One region of the Acetoanaerobium noterae genome, then DNA from elsewhere that is predicted to be linked to it. Evidence: riboswitches for the same ligand, from Rfam matches in the RefSeq annotation. Region 1 holds a riboswitch; the other holds the start of a gene.
The links. A riboswitch is a leader RNA that binds a small molecule or an ion and turns the genes downstream of it on or off. The one in region 1 is predicted to bind cyclic di-GMP.

Region 1 (11,503 bases):
TACTCCTTGTAGTAACCTTTCTGCACTGCTTCTTTTTGTTGCAAGAGTTGCTCCCATAGTGGCCGCTAATATATTATTAGTAAGCTTAAGTACTGGAGGTAATGTTTCGTCCTTCATAATCCAAAATATAGCATTTACTGGATTTTCAAACTTATCTAATCTATTAGTAGTCCACAGCTTTGATTTTATTGCTCTTCCGTTACCGTTTCTTATATCTTCAGTTACTAAGGTTTTATTACCTTTATCATCTATAGTAACTCCACAATTTTGAGCTGTAATTAGATATTTATTATCGTCACAGCCAGCAGGATAATCCTGAGTTTTATCAAAATATGAAGGCTCAAGTGCAACAGATGAGCCATCTTCAACTGAAATTACAAATGCATCGTCATGAAGCACCATAACCTCGTATTTTCCGTCGTGCTTTGCATGAGTCAGTGTGGATTTGCCTGAACCAGATAATCCAAATACACCTGCAACAAAATTTCTTCCATCCTTTAAGGTATATCTTTTTTGTCCAGCATGACATGATGCAAAGCCATTTCTGTTGGCGCATCCCCAAGCCAAGGTTAAAGTTCCTTTCTTATGCTCTCCAAAATATCTCATACCTAAAAGCGCTGCGCAATTGTGGTTTGGATCAAATATTGTAAGCCCAACAGGATAATTTTCATTTTTCCAGTCTGGATCTGAAAAAACATAGATATCCCCTTCGTTACCTATAGCTTTTGACTCCTCATACATCCTTATATACTCTTCGTTAAACTCCTGAAAGTTTAACAGCCAGTTGTAAGCTATATTTTCATGTCCCTCAGGAATTAATAAATGAGCTTTTATCATAAAATCTTTATCTAGTCCAATACAGGATTGAATATGGTAAAGTTTTTTTGTTCTAGTTTGATATATTGCTTCTCTAACTACAGCACTATACTCATCTTCACTAATTCCAGGACTACCTAGAATTCTTCTTGCTTGAGCACATCTTGCACTTACATCCCCATCGTTAAAAAGCAATACCTTTGAATCTTTATCTAAGCCTATTTTTTCTGGCTCGTATACAGGCATATCTGTAACTATAGTTCCAGGCGAATTTTTTGCCAATTGATATGCTTGCTTCAAATTTTCAATATTATGAACGTTATTTCCCCAAAAAGCTGATTCTATTGTAGTTCTCATTCTAGAAAATACCGTATTGCTTGAACTAATTTCACGTGTATTCCATTGATTTCTCGTAGACATTTCGGCCTCCTAAAATAACCATATAAATTATTTTTTCTGAATTACGAGTATTATTGTAATACAATTAGTTTAAAAGTGCCATACTTTTTTTGATATATTTTCATTAGGATAACACAATGGAAAATAAAAAGCCTATCATTGCAAGATTTTCATCAATTTATGAATTAAAAAATTTTTTATCCTGCGTTTTTTCGTTAAAAAAAACTCAAACTTCTAATTTATACATATAATGTATCCAATTAGAAGTTTGAGTTTTTGATGTACTACTTATTTATATAAACTTTTGGTATAATATGCTCTGCAATTTTAATTAGCCTTCTTCTTAGCTTATCCGTCAATTTGTTTTCAAATCTTAGCTTGTCAATTTCCTCAGTATCAAACAACAATCCAGCAATATGCTCTACGATTCCTTTATCTGCATAATCGATTTCAAGATTATTGCTGATAATAAAACCACTGTCTATATTCACAAGCCTGTCATACAATCGATTTCTAAAGCTTAAATCATATAGCTCTCCTATAAAATCATGGCAATATGGTATCTGAAAGTCCAAATATTCCTTAGAAACCTCATAACCATTTTCATTAAATTCTTTTGAAATATCAAGTGCTTGTTTATGAAGACGTTTGAGATTTGATTCGTAGTCATCTTTTAGCCAATGTCCATATAGTCTGCAATTTAGAGGTCTAACTTCATAAATTTTACATCTCTTGGTTTTATCCAAAAAAGGACATTTATTTCTCTTTTGATATATGTCTAGATAATATACCATAATGGCTTTTTTTAAATCTGGAGTAAACAAACTATTTTCAAGTAAATAAACATAAATATTTGCCGTCTCAGTGAATGAAGCTCCTACAGACTCGCTGCAGCAATTGGCACAGCCTTTACAATTTCCTGGAAGTATTTGACTATATATAGCTTCTAGTTGCTTATTTATTTCTTTCTTATTTTCATAAAAACTACTTATCAATATCTCATTTCTCCTATTCTCTAATCGGTAACAAAGCTCTAACTAATTATAGCAATTAAAGTTTGCTGATAAATCTTTGGCTCTTTGCTGTATTAACAATAAGAACTTCCTCATCTAGAAATCTAGATTTTTCCAATGTATTAAAAATCTATCTACTTCAGCCGTGGTTGATTTATTAATTAAATTAAATGGAGTATCCACTGCTTCTACTCTTCCATTTATCAATACCATAGCTTTACTTGCAAGTCTAAAAATATCCCTAAAATCATGACTTACTACAACAGCTGTGGTATTTGTATCTTTAATTATTTTATTAATGTCATCAATCAATAGTTCTTTTGTTGGAACGTCTAAAGCTGAAAACGGCTCATCCAAAAAAATTACATCTGGTTCAATCGCAAATGCTCTAGCTAAGCTTACTCTTTGTGATTCTCCCCCTGATAGCAGACGAGCCTTTTGATTTTTTAAATGAAAAATTCCAAAGCTAGTTAGCCATCTATCAACTTTATCACTTATCTCTTTTTTTGATTTTCCTCTTATTTTTAAACCTGAAGCTACATTTTCATATACGGTAGTATTTAAAAGCAGAGGATCCTGAAAAACAATAGCTATTTTTCTTCTTATATCTAATGATATATTAGATCCAATTACCTTATTTTGAAATAATATTTCTCCAGCTGTAGGCTTCTCCAAAAAAGATAGGACTTTTAGCAAGCTACTCTTACCTGAACCATTTGGTCCTACAAGCCCTATTACCTCACCTTTTAAAAGAGAAAAATCGATGTTATCAAGTATTTTTTTATTTCCTTGCTGCCAGCATAAATTTTTAGCTTTTAACATCAATATCCTCCTATCTTTTTTGCTGAAGCACTGTAAGCCATAATGTAGTCAAATAAGAAACTAGAACTAAAATAGCGCTAAGAGCTATTGCTACATCAAAGTTCCCTTTTGATACTTCCATAACCGTTGCCGTAGTAAGAACTCTAGATAATCCTTTTACATTTCCTCCTACCATCATTGATGCTCCTACCTCTGAAACAACGGCTCCAAATCCAGCAATCACAGCAGCAAGCAGAGAAAATCTAGCTTCCTTTAATAAAAACCATAAATACTGTAGCTTAGTTGCTCCCAAAGCTTTTATTTGAAGTCTAAGCTTTGGATCTACTTGAGAAATAGCAGCACTAGTAAGTCCTACTACTATAGGTGAAGCAATCACCGCTTGAGCAATTATTATTGCAGTTGGGGTATAAATAAGATTAAGCGAACCTAAAGGTCCCGAGCGCCATAGCAAAATAGAAATCCATAATCCAGCAACTACTGGAGGCATTCCCATTCCTGTGTTTACTATGCTCATTAAAAAATCTCTGCCAGGGAATCTTTTTAATGCCAGCACCGTTCCAAAGGGTATCCCTATAATCAAGCTTATAAGTGTAGCTGTTCCAGATACTTGCAGAGTTAAAAGAGTGATCCTAAGTACCTCAGGATCACCCGTTAATATCATATTTATAGCTTTTTTAAGTCCCTCAATAATCAAATCCATTAAATCACAGCCTTATTTTCCTATTTCTTCCTCTGATTTTCCTGCATCCTTAAAGAATAGTGGCTCACCATATTCATCCATGCCAAACTCTCCAATTATATCCTGAGTTTTTGAATCTATCATAAACTCCACAAAGGCTTTAGCTCCATCAGCATTCACTTTAGGGAATTTTTCTTCATTCACTTGCATTACGTGATATATATTTAACAATGATTTTTCACCTTGAACAGCTATCTCTAACTGCAGATTATCCTTTTGAGCTAAAAATGTCGCTCTGTCAGTCAAAGTATAACCTTCCTTCTGGGAAGCAATATTTAAAGTTTGTCCCATACCTTGTCCTGTTTCTTGATACCATGAGCCTTCATTTGGAATATTAATATCTTTCCATATTCCTTTTTCTTTTTTGTCGGTTCCTGAATCGTCTCCTCTTGACACAAATATAGATGAAGTTTCAGATATAGCCTTAAAAGCATCTGCTACTGATTTTAGGTCTTTAACCTTAGCAGGGTCACTTGATGGCCCAACTAATATAAAATCATTATGCATTACAAGCTGATAATTAGTAACAGCTCCACTTTCTACTAGAGGCTTTTCTGATGCCGGAGCATGAGTAAGAAGTACGTCTGCTTCACCCTTTTCTCCCATAGCAAGCGCTTGACCCGTTCCTACAGCAATTGTTTTTACTCTATATCCAGTTTGCTCTTCAAACATAGGTATTAGTACATCTAGTAACCCAGAATCTTGAGTACTAGTTGTCGTTGCTAATATTATATCTGGATTTTCAGGTGTTGTCACCTCTTGATTGGCTTGCTCGGTTTCTGGCTCAGGTGCAGGCTCAGCTTCAGGCGTAGAAGTACATCCGCTAAGCATAAGTGCAAATACCATAAGTAAAGCCAAGCAGGTTTCTTTAAAAAATAGATTTCTTTTTTTCATAAATAAATTCCCCCTTAATATGTATAAATATTCTGATTTCTTATCTTAAGTTTAATTTGAGTTTTTATAATTGTCAACAAATAGTTAGGTTGAGTTAGTTTTAGTTAGTTTTATATTTTAATATTATAATATTTTCTTAAATATTTTTTACGTTTTAATCTAAATGTAATGTTATTTACTTGAAAATTTGGTATAATAAGAATATAAATAGTAAATTGTTTTTACGTGCGATTGATCTATTAGATCTCTCCTCACGACAATGGCAAAGTAGTAGAAATGCTATGACGCAAAGCTATAGGGCCTTACCGTAACTGGTTGGCAGCCTAGCTACCGAAAAGGAGTTTTTATTATGAAAAAAAATCTAAAACAGTATTTATTAGTTGCTTTATCGATTGCTAGTGTAACCTTTCCCAATCTAGCTCATGCAGATTCAAAGATAATAGACGAGAGCGATGTTGCTAAAGGCATAATCAAAGTCAATTACTCTACAAATTATCAAGCTAAATATAAATTAGCAATTGAAAAAGATGGACAAAAGCAATATTTTGATTTAGCTGCTAATACAGCTCAAAGCTTCCCTTTAATTTACGACAACGGAAGCTACACTATAAAAATAATGCAAAACACATCAGGAAATAGCTATAAATCAGTATACACTCAAAAAATCGACGCTTATATAGCAGATGATACTGCTATGTATCTTGCTTCAACTGCTGCTGTTAACTGGAGTGAGCAAATGATGGCAATAAAAAAAGCTGAAGAGCTCACAAAAAATCTTCAAACTGATAAAGACAAATTTGATGCTATATACAATTATGTTATTAAAAATTATAGCTATGATTATAATAAAGCAGCTACAGTTAAACCAGGATATATACCTGATATAGAAAAAATTTATGAATCAAAGTCAGGTATTTGCTATGACTACAGTGTTTTATTTGCTTCTATGCTAAGAAGCCAAGGGATTCCCGCCAAGGTAGTAAAAGGTAGCTCTACCTTAGTAAATGAATACCATGCATGGAACGAAGTGTTTATTGACGGAAACTGGATTATAGTTGATACTACAGTAGATGCAGCCTACAGCGCTTCAAAAGCTCCTATAGCTACTATAAAATCCTCAAATCAGTATACTAAAACCTCTGAAATATAAGTAAAAAAGGACTGTCTGGAAATATCAGACAATCCTTTTTTTTAGTTTACATCTTTATCTCTAAGTGGTGGTATCACAATTTCTACTACAGCTCCACCTTCATCTGCATTATAAGCCTTGAGTCCCCAGCCATTTGACTCTGCAATGCTTTTTACTATAGATAGCCCAAGTCCAGTGTTGCCTCCTTTACCTTTGTAAAATCTGTCAAATATATACAGCTCCTCATTATTTTCAAAGCCTCGTCCATCATCTTGAATTTTTATTATTATATGACCAGTTTCGATTTCAAAGGATTCAATAGATATTTGAGATTTTGCATATCTTAAGGCATTTGAAAGTATATTTGAAAAAACTCTGTCTAATCTATCATCACTAGTTCTAACCACAATATAGTGAGCAATATCATTCTTAAAGGTTATATTTTTCTCTTTGGCTAGAAGTGTAAGCCTTATTATTATCTCTTCTACAGCTTCCCAGAGATTTATTCTAATGGACTTTTCCTCACTCATAAGATTTTCCATTTTACTAAGGTAAACAATTGAGTTAACTGTATCTCTAAGCTTCTTACTTTCATCTATTATTATATCCAGACCTTCATCAACCATGCTCTCATCCATTACCTTGTCCTTGATAGCCTCTGCATATCCTTGAATAGACATAAGTGGAGTCTTTAGCTCATGAGAAGTATTTTGGAAAAATTCTTTTTGCTTCTTATCATATTCTTTTAGCTTGTATGCCATTTTAAGAAAATCCTGATTGATTTCTGCTAGCTCATCTTTTGTTTTTATTTCTTCCCAGATGATTTCATCATCAGTAAATGAGAAGGAGGCTATATTTTTCTTTAGTTTATTTATTGGGCTTATTATTCCTCTTTCAAAAAATATAGAGATTATACTAGCAATAAAAAGTGCTATTAAAAAACCTAAGAATACAGATCTATTGATAAGAGCATTTATTACACTTAAATCTTCTTTCTTAGCAAGCATAACAAGGTAGCCTAAAGTCTCTTGGTCTACAGATGAAATCAGAGGTCTTTGCTCTACATAATATTTTGTTTTGTCTATCTCTAAAGGATTTATAGGTTCCTGCTCTGTATTATAGGATTGAAAAATGAGGTTTTTGTCTACATCCATTATTATAAAATGAGTCGTTGCAAGTCTATTATGAGCATAACCCATTCCTTTTGGGAGAATAATTTCTGAAATGCTAAGTGCATTTTCTCCAAAAAAATTCTTACTTATTTGGATTTTCACATTAGGGCTTCCATCCACGACTGTCATTTCAATCTTTTGATCTATCACCATGTTTATTTGCTTGGCTACTACGTCAGCATCTTTTTTGAGGTCTAGCCTTGTCTGTCGATTGAGGATATCGTTGAAGGACATTTTTGAAATACCCATAAATACAAATGCAGTTGCTAATATAATGATAAAATAGCTCTGCATTATTTTTTTTCCGATTTTACTCATTGTCATCTATCCTATATCCATAGCCCCAGACTGTTTTTATTACCACTCGTGATTTTGCAGTCTTAAGCTTTTTTCTAAGCCTTTTTATAGTATCATCGACATTTCTATCATAACCATCGTAATCATATCCCCAAATAGACTCGATAATTTGTTCTCTAGAAAGAGGTAGATTGATATTTTTCATCAAAAACTCCAGTACCTCATACTCCTTTATAGTAAGAGGTATGTCTTGCCCCATACATTTGACTATTCTTCTTTGAACATATATCTCCAAATCCTTTGTTTTCAAAATTTCGTCGTTATGCTCTGAGGATTTAGTCGTTCTTTTTAATATGGTTTTTATCCTTACTACTAGCTCTCTAGGAGAAAAAGGCTTTGCAAGATAATCATCTGCACCTAGCTCTAGTCCGAGTATCCTATCTAGTTCATCGCTTCTTGCTGATACAAAAATTATAGGCACTTCACTAATTTTTCTAATTTCCTTGCACAAATCTAAACCATCTAAGCCTTGCATCATTATATCTAAAACCAGTAAGTCTGGCATAAATTCTCTTATAGCTGATAGCACGCCATCTGCACTTTCAAAGGTAGTTGTGTTATATCCTTCCTTTTTTAGATACATCTCGATTAAGTCTCTGATACGCTTCTCATCATCTACTATGAAAATATGCTTCATAATTACCCTACTTTCTTATAGTTTTTTCTGTAAACAAAAAGCTGCCACTCTATGTGGGCAGCTTAGGAGGGTGAAGTATATAGTATTGGCAGGTTAAGCCAAGGGTTTGTAAAATGTTCCGATGCAGCTAGCTGCATCGGATTTACATGAAAAAAGGGGTGGGTTGTAAGGTTGTGTTTCATTCCTTATTGTTATAATACTTTAGATATATGGTATAAATTCGTGCAAAATGTGGAAAAAGTTAGGGATTTACTTTTTATTTTTTGCAGTTATTCTTGCTCTTTGAGTTTTATCCAAAACTTTCTTTCTGATACGCATTGATTTTGGTGTAATCTCAACAAGCTCATCTTCATCTATAAACTCAAGAATTTCTTCAAGAGACATTCTTTTAGGTGGAGAAAGTCTAAGCGATTCATCTGAGCCAGATGCTCTCATATTTGTAGCTTGCTTTCTCTTACATACGTTTACATCTATATCCCCTGATCTTGAATTGCTTCCTATAACCATCCCTTGATATACTTTTTGTCCTGGATCGATAAAAAGAATACCCCTGTCTTGTGCATTAAACAACCCGTAAGCAACTGCTACTCCATCTTCAAAAGCTACTAATGAACCTTGACTTCTAGCTATTATATCACCCTTATAAGGCTGATATCCATCAAATATAGTGTTAAGTATACCGTTTCCTTTTGTATCAGTTAAAAACTCAGATCTATAGCCTATAAGCCCTCTAGTTGGAATAGAGAAATCAAGTCTCACATATCCACCTTTTGACTGTTGCATATTAATCATTTCGCCTTTACGAGTTCCCATCTTTTCCATAACTGGTCCCATAAAATCCTCAGGAACATCGATTACTGCTCTCTCCATAGGCTCTAAAAGCTTTCCATTTTCATCTCTTTTAAATAAAACCTCTGGTTTAGAAACTTGAAGCTCATAGCCTTCTCTTCTCATAGTTTCCATCAGAATAGAAAGGTGAAGCTCTCCTCTTCCAGATACCTTGAATGTATCCGCTGTATCCATTTCCTCAACTCTCAGAGATATATTAGTATTAAGCTCTTTCATAAGTCTGTCTCTTAATTGTCTAGAAGTTATAAACTTACCTTCTTGACCAGCAAATGGACTGTCATTTACAGAGAAGTTCATTGCTATAGTAGGCTCAGAGATTTTTACAAACTCTATAGTTTCTTGTACCTCTAAATCGGTAAGAGTGTCTCCTATATGAATTTGCTCTATTCCGCTAAGAGCTATTATGCTTCCCATTTTAGCTTCAGTAACCTCAACTCTTGCAAGACCATTATATTCATAAAGCTTACCTATTCTAACCTTATGTTTTTTCTCAGGCTCAAGATGATTTAAAAGCATAACGTCTTGGTTTACTTTTACAGTCCCTCTTTCTACTTTTCCTACTCCTATTCTTCCTACATATTCATTGTAGTCAATAGTAGTAATAAGAAGCTGAACAGGTCCATCAAGCTCTCCTTGTGGAGCAGGAATATGCTCTAATATAGCTTCGTACATATCTTCCATAGTATCTTTCTTTTCATTTATGTCAGTTGACGCCCAGCCACCAATTGCAGAAGCAAATATAAACGGAGACTCTAAATATCTTTCGCTCTCATCTAGCTCCAATAGAAGCTCTAGAACCTCATCAACTACTTCTACCGGTCTAGCCTCTGGTCTATCTACTTTATTTACGCATACAAGTACAGGCAAGCTAAGTTCTAGAGCTTTTTTAAGAACAAACTTAGTTTGAGGCATAGGGCCTTCAAAAGCATCTACAACAAGAATAACTCCGTTTACCATTTTAAGTACACGTTCAACTTCTCCACCAAAATCAGCATGGCCTGGAGTATCAACTATATTTATTTTCGTACCTTTATAGTCGATAGCCGTATTCTTTGACAAGATAGTAATTCCACGCTCTCTCTCTAAATCATTAGAGTCCATTACTCTTTCTTGTACATGCTGATTTTCTCTAAATATCCCACTTTGCTTTAGTAGAGCATCTACTAATGTCGTTTTTCCGTGGTCAACGTGAGCAATTATTGCTACATTTCTAATATCGTTTCTAGTATTCAAGTTTACACTTCCTTCATTAAATTGAAAAAACTGGTCATTCCAGTTAAAACTACGTCGCACTTTTTACAAGCCTATATTATACCATAGGATTATCCTGCTATAAAGAAATATTTAGTTATCATTTTCCTTTTTTATTTCATCAATAACTTTTCTTATAATATCATAAGAAAATCCTTTATATCCTAAACTCTGTGCAGTTTTGGAAAGCCTCTCATCAAATGGCTTGCTCTCAGATAGAGATTTGAATTTTTTAAATCCATGATAGCTTGCATTTTCAAGCTCCTTATCATCGTCTATATAAGTCTGTGCCTCTTCTATATCATTTTTCGAAATACCTTTTTCCATAAGCTTAGATACCATTTGCCTCTTTGACCATTTTTTTGTACTCGCTTTATTCTTTGCTATATCAGTTGCCAATTTCTGATCGTCAACAAATTTATAGCTCTCTAAAAATTCAAGTGCATTTTCTATTGCTTCTTCACAAAACCCTTCTCTTTTCAAGGTGCTTTTTATCTGCATCTTAGATTTAGAAGACCTGCTAAGTATATCTAAGCCTCTTGATTTCGCTCTTTTAATTTGGTCATTTTTCACTATTTCATCATAGGTTTCTTTTGAAAAAACAGCTCCTTGATTTACTCTAAATGTTGCCATAGTTTCATCTGTAAATTTTTGAACTATTTCCTCATTAAAAATGACGTGATAAAGATTATATCTGATTTTTTTAATTTTACTTACTTCAAATTCTTCACTCATATTATTTCACCTCTTTGAGTCTTTTTAATAATTAGACTTTTTGAATCAGTTCTGATAAGATTAACTAAGCGAGACTTAAAACCCATATAAAAAGGAGATTACACATGGAAAACAAAGAAAAAGTATTGGCAAAAGTTGCCACACATCAAATTACAGAATCTGATTTAGAGCATATGCTTAAAAACCTCAACCCTCAAATAGCTGCTAATTTCCAAGGTGAGCAAGGAAAGCAGGCTCTTCTTCAAGAATTAGTAAACCAAAAGCTATTCTATCTTGAAGCTTTAGAAAATTCTATCGAAAACGATGCTAAATTCCAAAGCGAGTTCGAAAAATTAAAAGAGAACTTCGTTACACAATACAGCATCCAAAACCTAATTAATTCAGTTTCTGTTACTCATGAAGAACTAGAAGCTTATTATAACGAAAATAAAGAAGGCTTTATTTCACCACAAAAGGTACAAGCTAGCCATATTCTAGTAAGCGACGTTAGCTTAGCAGAAGAAGTAAAAGGTAAGTTAGCTCAAGGTGAGTCATTTGAAGCTCTTGCAAAAGAATACTCAAGCTGTCCATCTAAAGAAAGAGGCGGAGATTTAGGTATGTTTGGTGAAGGTCAAATGGTCCCAGAATTTGAAGAGGCTGCTTTCAAAATGGCTGTAGGAGAAGTATCTGAGCCTGTAGAAACTCAATTTG
Region 2 (11,503 bases), on a different contig from region 1:
CTCATCATTCACCAGCTGGTCGAATAGATGAGGCACTGGCAGCAAGAAAGCCAGTATTAACTTACAAACCTTCTTTATAATAAGTTCAAATAAAAAATAAGACCTTAATAGCAGAGGTCTTATTTTTATGGAGATTATTTATATAATGCGATTAGTTTATCAAATGCTGGTAGAGAATTTATTATTTTTTCATAAGATATACAATAAGATAATCTAAAATGTCCTGGACATCCAAATGCGGAGCCTGGAACTAAAAGAAGATTAAACTGCTTAGCATCTTCACAGAATTTTTTATCATCAGCAATAGGAGATCTTGGGAACAAATAAAATGCACCCTGCGGCTTTACACATTCAAAACCTATACTTACTAGGTGATTGTAAAGGGCATCTCTATTTTTCTTGTATACATTAACATCTACCTCGGCATTTAAGTTCTTTGCAACTACTCTTTGGAAAAGTGATGGTGCATTTACAAAGCCAAGAATACGGTTAGCAACGTTTAGAGAACCCATAACATCACCAAAATCAGCAATCTCAGGATGAACTACTAGATAGCCTATACGCTCGCCAGGAAGTGATAAAGATTTGCTATATGAGTAACCTATGATGGTATTTTTATAGTATTTTAGAAGACATGGAACCTCAGCATTATCATATACGATTTCTCTGTATGGCTCATCTGATATTAGGAAAATATCAATGCCAAGTTCTTCTTCTTTTTGCTTAAGCACTTCGGCAAGCTTTGTAAGAGCCGCATCAGAATAAATTACTCCAGTAGGGTTGTTTGGTGAGTTTACTATAACTATTTTAGTTTTTGGTGTAATAGCAGATTTAAGAGCTTCGATATTAGGCTCAAAGGTATCTATATCAGGCTCAACTACAACTAGATTTGCATCGTAGTTAGCTGAATATGCTCTATATTCTCCAAAAAATGGAGCAAATGTAATTACTTCATCGCCAGGGTTTAGAAGAGTTTTAAAAATTATATTTAGTCCTCCAGCTGCACCAACTGTCATTACAATGCTTTCAAAGCTGATGTTCATACCGTGTTTTTTTGATTCATGCTCAGCAATTGTAGTTCTTACATCTTCAAAGCCTGAGTTGTTCATATAGCCATGAACATATGTAGCTACTTCATTGTCTAATATATCTTTTATAGATTCTTTTATAACTTCTGGAGGCTCTACATTAGGATTTCCTAAGCTGAAATCAAAAACATTTTCCTCACCATAAATTTTTGACAATCGTTTTCCTTCATCAAACATAGCACGAATTACAGAGCTATTTGCAACGAGTGACTGCATTTTGTTAGAAATCATTTTATCTCTCCTTTGTAATATGTAATATAATACGAAATGCATATAATTTAGAATATTTTTATTATTAAGTAAGTTTATTATAACAAATAAGCATTATTAAATCCATGAGATTATAAAAATGAATTTTTTATGTAATTTTTAAAAAAAGTGTTTCAATTAATACTAAAATGGTATATATTAAAATAAGATAACAAATCTTGATGATGATGTTATCTAGCCCATAAAATAACCCCCCATTTAGGACCCTTTCCCCGAGGGTCCTACTTTTTTGCAAAGTTGTTGATTTTATAGCAATATATGGATATAATTATCTTCAAGAAGTAAAATTGTTTGAATTTTAAAAAATTTAACGCAAAATGATTAAATATTCTGTCAATGGGCAGATTTAATCATAAAGAGGGGAGAATGTATTATGAGGGTTTACGAGAGTGACAAGATCAGAAACATTGCAATCCTTGGACATAGTGGGTCAGGGAAATCAAATTTGATGGAGGCAGTTCACTATACTGTCAAGCTTACAAATAGGATTTCTAAACCAACTGATGAAGCCAAGCTAACTTCTTCTATGAATCTACACTCACTAGAGTGGAATGATCACAAGTACAATTTTTTAGATACTCCTGGTTATTTTGATTTTGATGGAGAGGTTGTGTCTGCTATGGCAGCAGCTTCAGGCACAATTATAGTAGTAGATGGAACCACAGATTTACAAGTTGGAACCGATAAGGCTTTAGAAATTACAGATGAGTATCAAACTCCACGTTTTATTTTTGTAAATAAAATCGATAGTGAAAAATCCGATTACGACAAGATTTTAGACCAATTAAGAGAACGTTATGGCAAAAAGATTGCTCCATTTCATGTACCTTGGGGTAAAGCAGAAGCGTTTAAGGGATTTATAAATGTAGTTGATATGTTTGCAAGAGAATATAATGGTAAAGAGTGTGTTACAGTTGATATGCCAACTGATATGGACGATATAATAGCTCCAGTAAGAGAAATGCTTATGGAATCAGTTGCTGAATCCGATGAAGCACTTATGGAAAAATATTTTGCTGGTGAGGAATTTACAACTGAAGAGATACACAAAGGACTTAGAAAAGGTGTATTAGAAGGAGATGTAATTCCTGTACTTTGCGGCTCAACAGCTAAAAATATCGGAGTTCATACTCTACTAGATATGATATGGGATTATCTTCCATCACCACTAGATGAAAAAGATATAAAAGAATCCGATGTGTTTGCAGGTCAAATTTTTAAAACTATAGTTGACCCATTTGTTGGAAAGATATCTTTTGTTAAAATTCACGAAGGACATTTAAAGCCAGAATCTGAGCTTTATAATGTTAAGAAAGGCCATAAAGAGAGAATTCCTAAGGTATTTACCTTAGTTAATGGAGAATATAAAGAAATGTCCGAAGCAAGAGCTGGGGATATCGTTGCTTTTACAAAGCTTCAAGATAGCTCCACAGGTGAAACTCTATCTTCAAAATCAGGACACGAGAGCTATGATGATTTGGTATTCCCAAAACCTCAGATGCTTGTTGCAGTAGAGCCGACTAATAAAGGAGACGAAGAAAAAATCTCTTCAGGACTACAAAGATTGATGGAAGAGGATCCTTCATTTACATGGGAGAGAAATGCTGAGACTAAGCAAACTGTTCTAGGTGTACAAGGTGAGATTCACGTTAACTCATTAAAGGATAAATTAAAAGATAAATTTGGTGTAGAGGTTAAGCTACTTGATTTAAAGGTTCCTTATAGAGAGACTATAAAGGGCAAGTCCGATGTCCAAGGCAAGCACAAAAAACAAAGTGGTGGGCATGGGCAGTATGGAGATGTTAAAATTAGATTTGCTCCATCATCAGAGCCATTTGAGTTTGCAGAGGAAATATTTGGAGGTTCTGTACCAAAATCCTATATTCCAGCTGTAGAAAAAGGACTTAAAGAGTCTATGGAAAAAGGAATACTAGCAGGATTCCCAGTTACAAACATCAAGGCTGTACTTTATGATGGCTCATACCATGATGTTGATTCATCCGAGATGGCTTTTAAGCTAGCTGCTAATATGGCATTTAAAAAAGGTATGGAAGAAGCTAAACCAGTACTTCTAGAGCCAGTAATGAAGCTTAAGATTGTAGTTCCTGAAGAATTTATGGGAGATATCATGGGAGATATCAACAAGAAACGTGGTAAGGTACTTGGTATGGAGCCTTTCAAAGGGACGAAACAATTAATTATGGCAGAAGCTCCACAATCAGAAACCTTTAAGTACGCTATTGACCTAAAGGCTATGACTCAAGGAAAAGGTTATTTTGAGATGGAATTTGAAAGATACGATGAAGTTCCTAGCCAGTTAGCACAGAAAATTATTGAAGAAAGAAAAAATGAAGAGCATTAAGAATATATTCAGATAGAAAACTAGAATAGATTTGAGAAATACAGATTCTTATGAAAGTTTAATTATAGTGAAAAAGAGCTTGCGAATTCGCAAGCTCTTTTAATTGAAGTACTTAAAATTTTTATTTACCTAGTAAACTATTTCCACTGATTTGTCTTTAGCATCCCATTTCACATTGCCATTTAAAACCTTAGCAATTTCATTTACAGCTACAAAGATATCACCATCTTCAGTAATCACTGCTTTCGAATCTTTGTCATAGGTTTTCTCTGTATCTAAATCGAATACTACAGTTTTTCCATTTTTGCTGAGAGTGAGTTCTTTTTCGTTATTTGAAACTGAAACCTCTAGCTTCATAGCTTTTTCTATAACATCAAGTGAAACTAAAGCTCTACCTTCTTTTATAAATGGTTTTTTAGCTGCTTTTTCAGGTTTTCCATTATTCTTGATTTCGTCTTTATCTATTTTAATTTTTACAGAATTATATTCTGCTGGATTAAAGTTGAGTACTAGCTCAGTAAGTGTATTTGAGAAAGTCATTAATCTTTCTTCAACTCTACCTGGAAACTCTCTTTCTAGGAAATCTAGATTATCATTTTCAGTATGCCAAATTTCACCGTGTTTTTCAGTTTGAGTATATCCATCCATATCACCTAAATGCCAGTTTGTAGCTTCGAAGTATCCATAAGGAATTCCTCTTTCAACAAAAGGAGCATGGTCACTCCAGTCTCCAGTTGTACCAGCTGGATAGTCTTTATTGTGTCCAGGGTTTGTTTCTAAGTCAAGTCCAAGCTCTTTTGCAATTGCTAAGGCTTGTTCTCTTACAAAACCTTTTTTGCCTAAATCACCATAAACATACATGAAGTCTCCAGCAAGCAGAGAATCTAAGTTGATCATAGCTACAGTATTATTTACTTCAGCTTGTGTCATGTTTTCGGCATAGTATGAGGAGCCATTTAATCCACCATTTTTAACATTATCGCTATTTTTGAAGCTTTCTTCAGCACCAAAAGCAATAAATCTAACAGTATAAGGAGTTTTAAGGTCTGATATTTTTTCAGCAGTTTCAAGCATTACAGCCACTCCAGAAGCATTATCGTCAGCACCTTTTCCAGTATTGTTTTTTGAATCGTAGTGAGCTCCTATGATGATTTCTCTTTTAGATTCACCTGGTTTTACTGCAATAACATTATATGATGTTACAGTATCATACGGTTTATCGTCTTTTGTTCTTTGAATTTCAAAGCTTTGGAGCTTAGTATCATAGCCCAAATCCATAAATACATCTTCAATATAGTCTTTAGCATCGTATTCTCCATTTGTTGCTTGAGTTCTATCACCTATTTCGTCTGAAAGCTCAACAACATGCTTATAAGCAAGTTCTCCTGCATCGGGGTCTTTTGTAAGAGCATTTGAAAAAATTGGTGTCACGATAATTAGTGAAGCTAAAGCGAACGCAGAAACTTTTTTCATCATATAATCAATCCTCCTATTGTAAAATAACTTCCTTATTATAAAGATAACAAGGTAAGCATGAACCATTAGCAATTTTTGATTGCAATAATAGACGGTTCATAATATATTTACCCTAAAGTCACTTTAATAAAAATTATATTCAAGTAATTTTTTCAGATTTAAAATTCTTCGATTACAACATCAGAAGGAACTTCGAATTCTGAGTCGTTAATATCCCCAACCTTTAGCTCAGTGACTTCAATAGTCATCTCGCTACCATCCACGCCTTTGCTTACCATTTTCATAGTTATGCCATATTTTTTGCTAACCCAAAGCTTAACTTCTTCATTTGTAGCTTTGTCTTTTGATAAAATAACTGCGCAATCCTCGCCTAGTATTTTCTCATCCCCTACTACCTCAAAGGTGGCAGTATCGACTTGCTCATCTACTGAGGCAATATCAGTCATGCTGGTATCAGGCATAAACGCTGAGTCGCCAGAATCTGCTTTGAATCTCATTCCAGTTTTTTCAGATGCGCTATATGTGACGAATTCACCTGTTTTTGAATCTATTATGTTAATCATTTCGTCGCCATCAGCAACTATACTGCTTTTCACTTTATCTCCTTTATGCCAAGTTTTCATCTGACTTTGTTGGTCTGTCATTGTAAAGGTCTGTGCATAGTAAATGCCATCTTTAAATGCATTTTCTCCTTTTTTGAATAATTCTGCTAGGTCAGCAAATTCTTCTTCAGCTGCTGGTTGTTCAGCCTCTGGAGCAGCTTCCTCTTGTGTCGTATCTGGGGCTGGAGTTTCTTCCTTAGGTGAACATCCAGCTAATACGGATGTGCCTAATATAGCTGATAAAAATAATGCAATTGCAATCTTTTTCATTATCACAACCTCCTTTTACACTATTTTAATCCTATGATAGATAAAATGCTATAATAATTGAAGATAAAAAGGTATAATATATAAAATTAAGTAATCAGTCGTATATAAAACTAAGGAGGGGGAACTATGCAAGAGAATTTTGAGTTTTGTTCAGTTGACAGTGTATATCTAGCGCAAAAATATTCTACACCGCTTTATGTTATGAGTCAGGATATAATAGAAGAAAAAATAGATTATATTAAGGTGAATTTTTTAGATAAATACCCTCGTACATATGCATATTATGCTAGTAAGGCTTTTTTGACTAAAGCAATGGCTAAAATAATTAAAAAATCAGAAATGGGTATAGATGTAGTATCTTATGGAGAGCTATATACGGCATTAGATGCCGGAATAAATCCAGATAAAATAATGTTTCATGGAAACAACAAATCAAAAGATGAATTGGAATTTGCATTAGAAAGAGGAATAGGAAGAATAGTAGTAGATGGAATAAGTGAGCTAAAGCTATTAATAGAGCTTGCAGGAGAAAGATTTACTACAAAAATCTTACTTAGAATTTCTCCAAATGTGGAGGCACATACTCATAAATATATAAGTACAGGACAGCTAGATTCAAAATTTGGACTTTCTTTTGCTAGCAAAGACTTAGATGAAGCTATAGAACTAGCTATTAAATCAGAACACATTGATTTTAAAGGCTTCCATTTTCATGTTGGCTCACAGCTTTTTGACAATGAGGCTCATGTAGAGTCAACAAAAAAAGCTATGGAGCTTATTAAAGAAATAAAAGACAAGTATGATTATGAAATAGAGGATTTAAATGTCGGGGGAGGATTCGGAGTAAGATATACGGCTGAAGATGAACCTATGCCACTGGAATATTTTACAGATGCAATTATGGAAGAAGTACTAGCTTTAGCTGATAAATATGAAATAACAAGACCGAATATTTTTATAGAGCCAGGAAGATATATAGTAGCTGAAGCAGGAATTACTCTTTATACTGTAGGTAGTGTAAAAAATATTGAGTCAGTTAGGAAATATATATGCATAGACGGAGGTATGGCAGATAATCCAAGACCAGCACTTTATCAAGCCAAATACAGTGCTTGCATAGCAAATAAAATGTATGATGAAGATACTGAGCTAGTAACAGTTGCTGGAAAGTGCTGTGAAAGCGGAGATATATTAATTTGGGATATTAATCTTCCTAAAGTAGAAAGAGGAGACATACTAGCAGTTATGGGAACTGGAGCATATAACTATAGTATGTCGAGCAATTATAATAAGCTTGCAAAGCCTGCAGTGGTTATGATTCATGATAAAGAAGACAGACTGATAGTGCAAAGAGAGTCCTACGAGGATTTACTTAAAAACGATTTAGGTTAGGAGAGATAAGTGTGAACTTACTAGTAACAGGTGGAGCGGGATTTATTGGCTCAAACTTTATAAAGTATATGCTAAAGCATCACGACTACAGAATAGTAAACTTAGACTTGCTTACTTATGCAGGAAATCTAGAGAATCTAGAAGATATAGAGGGAGATGCTAGGTACAAGCATATTAAGGGAGATATTTGTAATAGAGAGCTAGTAGAAAGTATTTTTAGAAGATTTGACATAGATATGGTGGTTAATTTTGCGGCAGAATCCCATGTTGATAGAAGCATAGAAGACCCTGAAGTTTTTCTTAGAACAAATATAATGGGAACTCAGGCACTACTTGATATTGCTAAGGATTTTTGGAAAATAGATTTATTTGATAAGTACTGCAAAGAGTATAAAAAGGGCGTTAAATTTGTTCAGGTATCGACAGATGAGGTTTATGGCTCTTTAGGTGAAACGGGACTTTTTAAAGAAACAACATGCCTAAATCCAAACAGTCCCTATTCGGCTTCCAAAGCTTCAGCTGATATGATAGTAAGAGCATATAGTGAAACCTATGGACTTCCTGTTAATATTACAAGGTGCTCTAATAATTACGGACCATATCAATTTCCTGAAAAATTAATTCCTCTAATGATAAATAATGCGATAAATGATAAACCTCTTCCTGTTTACGGAGATGGGAAACAAGTTAGAGACTGGCTTTATGTTGAGGATCACTGCAGTGCTATTGACTCGGTGCTTCATAAAGGAAAGCCTGGAGAAGTTTATAATATTGGTGGGAATAATGAAAAACAAAATTTGGATATAGTAAAATTGATTTTAAATGAGCTAGGAAAAGATGAAACTTTAATTACTCATGTAAAAGATAGATTAGGACACGATAGAAGATATGCAATAGACAATACAAAAATAAGTACGCAGCTAGGGTGGGAACCTAAATACACTTTTGATGAAGGTATAAAGCTAACGATAAAATGGTATTTAGACAATCCTAGATGGATAGAAAAGATTATTTCTTCAGAATACAGAAACTATTACAGCAAAATGTATGAAGGAAGGTAATCGTGGCTTATAATTTAAAGAAGTTATTTTTTATAAATGCTTCTTAGGCTAAAAATTGTTATACGAATTTAATAGTTAAGTATTTTTATATCCTGGATTATTAGCATCTTATCTACACAATATGTAGATAAGATGCTAATGATATAGGATATTTTTTTGAACTTTTTTCCTACCTTTTCAAAAATAAATGCATATTGTATAGTAGAAACAGAACATATGTTCGGTAGCTATACAGAGATAGGAGGTAAGGAAATGGAGACAAATACTTACGAAGATATAGAACAAGCGCTTATAGGCTATAAGGAAGCTACTGCTACTTGGGATAAACAAGAATATCTAAGGCAGCTTTTAGCTTACATTACTCCTCTGATTAAGAAAAAAATAAGACACTATTTTGGATATGTAGATGAAGATTTACTCCAGCTAGGATATGTTAGGACTATTGAATTAATTGATAATTATGAACTGGAAAGAAATATATTATTTATGGGATATATGAAAAGAATGCTAGGATGTTATTACTATGATGAGAAAAGAAAACAAGCTAAGGTAGCGGATTTAGTAGAATACGATGAGACCTTTATGGAATTAGATTATGAATCTGGCTACTTCGATATCGAACTAGAAGATTTATTAAAGGGTCTTTCGTATAAAGAAAGATATGTAGTTGAAAGGCACATTATGGATAAGAGTTTACTAAAAAATGTGGCTCAGGAACTCGATGTTTCCTATGTCTATGCAAAAGAATTAAAAAGAAATGCTATAAAAAAGCTTAGAGTTTTAATTTGTTTATAATTTAACGTAAAATAATGTTGTATTTTATGTTTTAATACACTCTTTCAGGGTATATTTAAATTAACTAGAATTAGTAATATATTCGCACTCCTTTAGTTAGAATTTCCCAATTTGTATGAAAAAGGCAAACTACAGGAAACTGTAGGACGCAAAGCGAGGAGTCTAAGACTGAATACTAACTCAGTTATGATAGTCCAGCCGCCATATTTTTTTATATGGCGGCTTTTTGAGTTAAGATTAGTTATGATTGTCCCGTTGCCATCCAAAACTTGGTTTTTAAGTTTAATGGATGGAGGTGTCAAAAATGAGAAAAAACAGAAGATTCTTAGCAATTATCATGGTATTAGCATTTTTAGGTTGGTCATTTAACGCTCAACGAGTATTCGCAGATAGTGAAATACCCCCTGAAATTCAGCAAGAAGAACAAGAAGTAGTTGATGAGGAACAAAACGAAGAACAACCGGAAAATAATTTAGAGCCAGAGAATGAAGAAGTAATAGAAGAAGAACCTATTGAAGAAGAGGAAGTAATAGAAGAAGAAATCGAGGAAGAAATAGTGGAGGAAGTTATTGAGGAAGAACCTATTGAAGAAATAGTAGAAGAAGTTATTGATGAAGAGATTGAAGAAATTATTGAAAATGAAGAAGTACCAATGTCTTTAATGAAAGCTCCAGAAATCCTTGATGTAGATGTTCAGTATTCAGGACCAGCAGCTCAGCAACCAATAGATGAAGCTAATTTTAAGCTTGAAGAAACTGGATATGAAACTGAAAAAGTTGATGATTCTCCAAGAGGTAGTGGAACTATTTCATTAGATAATGAAGAATTTATTAAGTGGTTTGTAAGTGAAGATGCGAAGTATCTATCTTGGGAAACAAGCTCATCAAATGTAACAGTATATAAAGTATATGTAAAAGGTGGACAAGGAGAAGACGGAGCTAAAGGTTATCTATATGTTTATGATCCTACAATCAGCTCTGATAGTGGATTGCATCCAGCAGTAAATAAGAATGATAGTATCGCTGCTATTAGCCACTTCTCTTTCTTATTTGGATTAGTGATACCTGAAGACCCTGAGGATCCAGAAGACCCTGAGGATCCAGAAGACCCTGAGGATCCAGAAGACCCTGAGGATCCAGAAGACCCTGAGGATCCAGAAGACCCTGAGGATCCAGAAGACCCTGAGGATCCAGAAGACCCTGAGGATCCAGAAGATCCTGAAGACCCAGAAGATCCTGAGGACCCAGAAGATCCTGAGGACCCAGAAGATCCTGAGGACCCAGAAGATCCTGAGGACCCAGAAGATCCTGAGGACCCAGAAGATCCTGAAGACCCAGAAAATCCTGAGGAACCTGAAGAACCAACAGTTCCTGAAGATGACGACGATGATGACGATGTAGTAGTAATTGAAGAAGAAGAGACTCCTTTAGCATTACCAGGAGAACCTGATGTATTCGTAGCAACTGTAACTTCTATAGATACTCCTGAAGAAATAGTAGAAGAAGAAGTTCCACTTGGAGCACCAGAACCTGAAGAAGAGATAATAGAAGAAGAATTACCACTTGCAGCACCAGAACTTCCTAAAACAGGTGGATTTGCACCAGAACTTCTATATGCTTTAGGATTAAGCTTAATTAGTGTAGGATTTAAGTTTAGAAAATAAATTTTAAAACTGCCAAATCATACTAAATACAAATACAAATATAATTATAAATTAAATTTTAATCGTTAAGCTGCTCCAATTTGGAGCAGTTTTTTTGTTTTAAATTTATAATAAAATAAAATTGTTATTTACTTTTGAAACCTTTTAATATAAAATTTATTTATAGATTTCGTAACTAGTTAATACTACGTAATAAAATAGTTATTTAATCCTATTTAATGAAAAAGGCAAACTATGGGAAACTATAGGACGCAAAGCAAGGAGTCTAAAGCTTAGTTTTAAGCAATGATTGTCCAGCCGCCATATTTTTTTATGGCGGTTTTTTAGTTGCTCAAATTAAGTCATGATTGTCCAGCTACCATCTAACAAGCGTATGTAACGTAGTTTAAAGATGGAGGGGTATTATGAAGAAGATGAAAAGTTTAGCTTACTTATTAATTCTGACAGTAACACTATGGACAGTAGGAACGGATATTACATTTGCAAATAATGGAAATGGAAACGGAAACAATAAAGAAAAAGTA

Region 2: linked by a shared signal. The riboswitch ahead of B5X47_RS13945 (hypothetical protein) and the one ahead of B5X47_RS06670 (transglutaminase domain-containing protein) in region 1 are both predicted to bind cyclic di-GMP.

Annotation. Positions count from the first base shown of each region.
Region 1 covers NZ_FUYN01000003.1:87,295-98,797, forward strand. The annotation lists gene B5X47_RS06645 (phosphoenolpyruvate carboxykinase (ATP)) at 1-1,236, opposite strand, end outside; gene B5X47_RS06650 (YkgJ family cysteine cluster protein) at 1,500-2,210, opposite strand; gene B5X47_RS06655 (ABC transporter ATP-binding protein) at 2,325-3,050, opposite strand; gene B5X47_RS06660 (ABC transporter permease) at 3,061-3,750, opposite strand; gene B5X47_RS06665 (ABC transporter substrate-binding protein) at 3,763-4,683, opposite strand; cyclic di-GMP riboswitch class I at 4,935-5,018, shown strand; gene B5X47_RS06670 (transglutaminase domain-containing protein) at 5,033-5,833, shown strand; gene B5X47_RS06675 (sensor histidine kinase) at 5,875-7,302, opposite strand; gene B5X47_RS06680 (response regulator transcription factor) at 7,295-7,978, opposite strand; gene typA (translational GTPase TypA) at 8,228-10,060, opposite strand; gene B5X47_RS06690 (regulatory protein RecX) at 10,172-10,813, opposite strand; gene B5X47_RS06695 (peptidylprolyl isomerase) at 10,918-11,503, shown strand, end outside.
Region 2 covers NZ_FUYN01000002.1:523,352-534,854, forward strand. The annotation lists gene gcvPB (aminomethyl-transferring glycine dehydrogenase subunit GcvPB) at 1-80, shown strand, start outside; gene B5X47_RS05980 (pyridoxal phosphate-dependent aminotransferase) at 135-1,319, opposite strand; gene B5X47_RS05985 (elongation factor G) at 1,732-3,720, shown strand; gene B5X47_RS05990 (M20/M25/M40 family metallo-hydrolase) at 3,850-5,196, opposite strand; gene B5X47_RS05995 (DUF4412 domain-containing protein) at 5,355-6,068, opposite strand; gene lysA (diaminopimelate decarboxylase) at 6,195-7,460, shown strand; gene rfbB (dTDP-glucose 4,6-dehydratase) at 7,472-8,521, shown strand; gene B5X47_RS06010 (sigma-70 family RNA polymerase sigma factor) at 8,774-9,316, shown strand; cyclic di-GMP riboswitch class I at 9,430-9,522, shown strand; gene B5X47_RS13945 (hypothetical protein) at 9,621-10,979, shown strand; cyclic di-GMP riboswitch class I at 11,196-11,284, shown strand; partial or broken gene B5X47_RS06020 (hypothetical protein) at 11,384-11,503, shown strand, end outside.